2 regions of the Salinivibrio sp. PR6 genome follow, and region 1 is predicted to be linked to the other one. Evidence: riboswitches for the same ligand, from Rfam matches in the RefSeq annotation. Region 1 holds a riboswitch; the other holds the start of a gene.

Region 1 (3,162 bases):
CGCGGTAAAGCCTAACACCATGAAGCCTACGGTTGAGACAAGCGCCCCGCCAATAGCATAAGGGAGCTGGGTGGCGACGTGGTCAATATGTCCACATCGTGCTCCTGTTGAAGACAAGATAGTGGTATCAGAAATTGGTGAACAATGATCGCCAAATACCGCCCCCGCCAATACTGCTGAGAGCATAGGTAGCATCAGTGCAATGTCTGTCGCCGCGGCAAGATCGCCTGCGATAGGAAGCATAATACCGAACGTCCCCCACGACGTCCCTGTTGCAAAGGCCATCACTGCTGCCAACAAGAAGAGCACCACCGGCAAGAGTTGCGCCGGTAAGTTCCCCTCAACTAAGGACGACAAATATTTGCCTGTTTGTAGATCACCAATAATATGGCCAATTGACCAAGCAAATAACAGAATGAGGATCGCGCCAAACATAGACTTTGCGCCCACCCAAAGGGTTTTCGCAATATCTGATACCGCAATACCTTGTTTACCTGTCATCACTAAGGACACAGCTAAACCCGCCAGTCCACCCCACAGCAATGACATACCGACATCGGTATTTTCAAACGCGCCGAGGAGAGAAAAGGATTGTGCATCAGCGGCCAAGGCCTGCCCGCCGGTATATAGCATCGCCCCCACCGTCGCCACGACTAGCATAATAATGGGGGCGACCAAATCAGCCACGCTGCCTTTATCACTTTCTTCAATCCCTAAGTCATCGCAGATATCAGCGCAGTTTTCACTTTCATCGCCCAATCGACTGCCTTTTTTCGCCTGATATTCAAACTGACGCATCGGGCCAATATCCAGTTGAAACCAAACCACCGCAAACACTAAGAGCAAGGCAAAAATGGCGTAAAAGTTCATCGGGATCATGGTGACAAATGCCCCTAGCGCCGTGTAATCCGTCACACCATGCGCCACTAAAATCGAGCCAATCACGGTAATGATATAGGCTCCCCAGCTTGATGCTGGTGTGATCACACACATAGGGGCTGCCGTGGAGTCAAGAATGTAAGCCAGTTTCGCTCGAGAGACGTGAAATCTATCTGTCACGGGGCGAGAAACGGCGCCCACCGCTAAGCTGTTGAAATAATCATCGACAAATATAAATACGCCGAGAAAAGCGGCGAGCAGTTTCGCCCCACGTTTACTCTTGATCCGACTTTGCGCCCAATTGGCGAACGCGCGTGTGCCTCCAGAAAGAGACAGGAGCGCAGTGATCATACCGAGTAAAATAAGAAACGCGAGAATACTTAAATTCCAGCTATTTAAGCCTCCATCAGCAATAAATAGTCCAGTGATCACCTCAAGTAAGTACTGTCCAGAAGAGAGGAAAGAAAAATCGGTCAGTAATACAGTACCCAGTACGATTCCCATGCCCAACGACAATAAAACCCGTCGTGTGGCAATCGCGAGGCCTAGCGCCAATAAAGGGGGAAGCAGTGATAAAGCGGATGAAGAAAAATCTGTTAAGTTCATGATCTCAGTGTCAACCAGGTGGTTGGAGATCTACTGCAGAAATGAAGACGGTAAGGTGTGGTATCACACGGCAAACAGCTTGCCTCCTACATACAGTAGCGCTCCATAGTGTATTTCCAAGTACTATGGCAGTGCTGCCCCTATTCGGTAACAGCCCCAGCTCAATCGGTGTGATGACCTGATTGGCTTCGGCGTTGTTTCCTTTTATGCGCTCTCATCGGTATCACCCTCTTGCGCACGACTTATAAACAACGCACCTCTACGTTAAGCGTGGTGCATTCTACACAACGTGTTTACTATCGCAACTATTTATGGTTGAAAAAACGTCGATTAACCCCCACCTTACTCGATGCCAATAAAATGCGTCTTATCTTCTATTTTTTTAGACATCTGTTTCAAAAAAGACAATAGAATTAAAGTCAAATTTGCGGTTAACTTGCAATTAATGAACAATATGGCGTATTAATATAGGTCATATTGTATATTTCAATTATACTGCTATCATTCTTTCAATTAACATATAAATCAAATAGGAACCAATAATGTCTGATGCAATGAAAGCCTTACTCAATTTGCGTAGCTTACGCGCAGTTGCAAAAGAGATGTCTACTGAGCAACTGAACGAAGCCTTAGAAAAATTACAAACGGTTGTTGAAGAGCGCAAAGAAATCGATCGCCAAGCTGAAGCGCAAGAAAAAGAGCGCTTAGAGAAGTTAGAAAAATACCGTGCTATGTTAGAAGCCGACGGTATTGACCCAGAAGAAATCGTGGCATTGTTAGGTGGTGCTTCAAAGAGCAAAGCATCGGGTAAACGCGCGACTCGTCCAGCAAAATATCAATATACGGGCGAAGATGGCTCACAAAAAACCTGGACAGGCCAAGGTCGTATGCCTAAAGTGATTCGCGAAGCGATTGAGAGCGGTGCGGCTAAGCAGGAAGATTTCCTCATCCCAGGCCAAGAAGCCTAAGTCCATATTCCCGCATAAAAAAAGAGGCGCTCAGCCTCTTTTTTTTATCCCTTAACCAAATTTAATTCTGTCTGCCAAATGGCTCACCGCTAACGCAAAGTAGTGCGAGCGATTCCATTTCAATAAACTCTGATAATTATTATAAACAAGATAAGCCCTGCCTTTACCATCATCAGGCTGAATCAACCACGCGTTGATATCGACGGCAGGTAGCGCCTGACCATTCAACCGGCGCACACCACGCGTCTGCCAGGCACTCAATGAGTGTGCTTTATCACTGTCGGTGCCAAGCAAAGTACGATCTATCCCTGCAGGTAGCTGTACTTGCCGCCCCCATGTATAAGTATCATCCCACCCGGCTTTTTTTAAGTAATTCGCAGCAGACGCAAAAACATCGGCTTCTGTTTGCCAAATGTCTTTCTTACCATCTTGATTGCCATCGACCGCGTAATTAATAAACGAGCTTGGCATAAACTGGCATTGGCCCATTGCCCCTGCCCAAGAGCCTTTCATCGCTTCTGGCGCAATGTGCCCTTGCTGTAATATCTTCAGCGCGGCCATGGTCTCTTTACGAAAAAATGCCTCTCGACGACCATCAAAGGCTAATGTTGATAAAGCTTCAATCACATTATAACTGCCCTGAAGTTTGCCAAAATTACTTTCTACGCCCCATAAAGCCACAATAAAACGCGGCTGAACTTGGTACTGC
Region 2 (3,162 bases), on a different contig from region 1:
GAAGAAGCGGAAAAATGGCTCGGGCCGAACTTAAACGGCTAACGAAAGAAGCCAGCACATTGCCTGTGCTGGCTTTTTTATTATTCAAATAAGTCCGCGTGTAACCGCTGCACCACCTGGGTGGCATCGTCATCTTCAACCACAACACATACATTGTGGTTGCTGGCACCGTAGCAAATCATGCGTAGTTTATATTGTGCTAAGGCACTGAACACCGGCGCTGTCGCGCCAGCAGTATGATTCATATCATTGCCAATCAGCGCTACCACCGCCAGGTTCTCGCAGATCTCGACATGACATAACTGGGTCAGCTCGGCGATAGCCGCTTGTGGCAGCTGCGGCGCGTCGCCCTGAGTGTTGGTTTGATCAAGGGTTAAAGCGACACTGACCTCCGAGGTGGTGATCAAGTCCACCGAGATTTCAAATCGTGCCAAAACCTCAAAGACTTTGGCCAAAAAACCATATGCATGGAACATGTTTAAGCTGGTTAGTGTCACCATGGTTTGGTTTCGTCGTAAGGCGACGGCACGAAACAGCGGTGCCGAGTGCGCTTGCTCGCGGATCCAGGTGCCGCCTTGCTCAGGCGCTCTCGCGGCCCCGACAAACACTGGTATATGTTGGCGCACTGCAGGCAGTAAGGTGGACGGGTGCAGGATTTTGGCACCAAACGTGGCCATTTCTGAGGCTTCGCTAAAACCAATCTCACTGATTGGGCGCGCTTGTTCGGCAATCCGCGGGTCGGTGGTATAAATCCCGGGCACATCGGTCCAAATGGCCAAACTCTCTGCGCCCACGGCTTCGGCGAACAGTGCTGCACTGTAGTCGCTACCACCACGGCCTAAGGTGGTGGTTTGTCCGTGGGCATCCGCGCCGATAAACCCTTGGGTGACCACTCGATGTGTGGCTAAATGCGGAAGCAATTGGTCGTGGCACTGTGTTCGCGTCTGTTGTGGGTCAGGCTGGGCACAGCCAAACTGGCTGTCGGTGCGCAGCAATTCACGCGCATCTACTCTCAAAGCGGTTATACCTCGGCTGTTGAGCAAATGGGTGAAAATATGGGTTGAGATCAGCTCGCCGCAGGCAACCAACGCATCCGTTAGCGCTGTGTCAGGAATGATGGCCGCTTTTTCGGCATACTCGGCAATGGCGAGATGCCAGTGTTCGACGGCTGCTTGCGTGTTTTGGCAATCAGGAAGTTGCTGCAATATTGCTTGGTGAATGGCATTAATGGCGTCCAACTTGGCTTGGCGCACGTCAGGGTCGCTGATCCCTTTTGCGAGCGCGACTAAATGATTGGTCACTCCGGCGCACGCACTGATCACGATTAAACGGGTTTGCGGGTTTTGCTCGATAACCGCGGCGCTTTGCTGCATAGCCTCTAGCGTCCCGACACTGGTGCCGCCAAACTTAGCGACTGAAATTGATGGTAACGGGTTCACGTCCTTTTCCCCTTTTGAGCTCGTGCTCATTGATTCAATATATTCAAAAGTCAGTGGGGAACATCAGAAGTCACATCGTGACCGCGATAAATACCGCGACAAGGTAGGAAGAGCAAACGGCAGGCATTCTGCCAGAAGCGCTCCACCTGTCTGTCCATATGGATGACAAGTGACAGCCTGAAGGATTCAGCCTTCAAGGCCGGCAGCGTATCGACCCCGATCTTACGCCACCTCGGCATTGTCTCCCCTGGTTATCACGCTTAGGAGTGGGGCTCCGCCTGATAACTGCCTGAGAAATGCACCTCTTCTGCATGTTCAGTCATGGGTTGGTGACCGCATGAACAGTTTTAACATTACGGGTGTGGTCGCAGGGTGTCAACCGTGTTTTTGCTCTTGATGGGGGAGCACTGCCCAGCCCCCGCTTTGACTGAGGAAAAGGAGGCCATTGCGCCCTATCGGCACTGAAAAGAAACATAAATCGCCGCTAGCGATCACACAGTTCATGTGCCAGAGGCTAGGGGGATGGCGAAAAAATATGCTATAACGGTGAGCCTCGGTACCAACAACAAGGATTCGTGATGGCTCGTGCAATTTCCGATATTCAGTCTTTTCAACCCGTCGCTCGCACATTGATGGGGCCAGGGCCCTCTGACATTTACCCGTCGGTGCTGCAATCATTGAGCAAGCCGACATTGGGGCATCTTGACCCCTTATTCATTGGCATGATGGATGAGGTCAAGCAGCTACTGCAGTACGCTTTTCAAACCGACAATCCGTTTACCATTGCGGTCTCTGCACCTGGAAGTGCGGGGATGGAAGCCTGTTTTGTCAATTTGGTGGAGCCTGGCGACACAGTGATCGTCTGTCGCAATGGCGTGTTTGGCGACCGGATGCGAGAAAACGTGGAGCGTTGTGGTGCACATGCGGTCATGGTTGATGATGCCTGGGGCGCTCCGGTTAATCCTGAAAAGGTGGAAGCGGCCTTGAAGGCGCACCCGGAGGCTAGCATAGTCGCATTTGTCCACGCGGAGACGTCCACAGGCGCTTGCTCTGATGCACAGGCCCTTGCCACCTTGGCACGTGAACACGGCTGCCTCACCATTGTCGATGCGGTGACCTCACTCGGTGGCGTGCCGTTGAAGGTGGACGAGTGGCAATTAGATGCGGTCTATTCAGGCAGTCAAAAATGTTTGTCGTGTGTACCGGGCTTGTCGCCAGTGACATTCTCGCCCCGTGCAGTAGAAAAAATGCAGGCGCGGACTCACAAGGTGCAAAGCTGGTTTCTCGATCAAAGTTTGGTGCTGGGGTATTGGAGCGGCGACGGCAAACGTAGCTACCACCATACGGCACCCGTGAATAGTTTATATGCCCTACATGAAGCCCTGCTCAAACTGTATCACGAAGGGATTGAGAACGCGTGGCAACGCCACGATACCATGCATCAGCGTTTGAAAGCGGGATTGGACAATTTAGGGATTGGCTTTGTGGTCGATGAACCTTATCGTTTGCCCCAGCTTAACGCCGTTTATATTCCTGAGGGCGTGGATGATGCCGCCGTGCGCCAGCATTTACTTCACACCTATAACTTGGAAATTGGCGCTGGCCTCGGTGATTTGGCGGGTAAAGCCTGGCGAATCGGCTTAATGGGCTACGGCGCAAGGGATGAGAACATTGCCCTGTGCCTTAAAGCCCTTGAAGAGGCATTGCGCTAGGGCGTTGAATG

What was found. A riboswitch is a leader RNA that binds a small molecule or an ion and turns the genes downstream of it on or off. The one in region 1 is predicted to bind lysine.
Region 2: it holds a riboswitch for lysine, as region 1 does, so the genes downstream of both, lysC (lysine-sensitive aspartokinase 3) here and BZG72_RS03905 (Na+/H+ antiporter NhaC family protein) in region 1, are expected to answer to the same signal.

What each region holds. Positions count from the first base shown of each region.
Region 1 covers NZ_MUFA01000004.1:49,836-52,997, reverse strand. Annotated here, with positions in the region: gene BZG72_RS03905 (Na+/H+ antiporter NhaC family protein) at 1-1,485, opposite strand, end outside; lysine riboswitch at 1,574-1,755, opposite strand; gene BZG72_RS03900 (H-NS family histone-like protein) at 2,028-2,453, shown strand; gene BZG72_RS03895 (lytic murein transglycosylase) at 2,505-3,162, opposite strand, start outside.
Region 2 covers NZ_MUFA01000013.1:66,950-70,111, reverse strand. Annotated here, with positions in the region: gene metH (methionine synthase) at 1-42, shown strand, start outside; gene lysC (lysine-sensitive aspartokinase 3) at 81-1,469, opposite strand; lysine riboswitch at 1,567-1,754, opposite strand; gene BZG72_RS11765 (pyridoxal-phosphate-dependent aminotransferase family protein) at 2,018-3,151, shown strand; gene BZG72_RS11760 (Wzy polymerase domain-containing protein) at 3,148-3,162, opposite strand, start outside.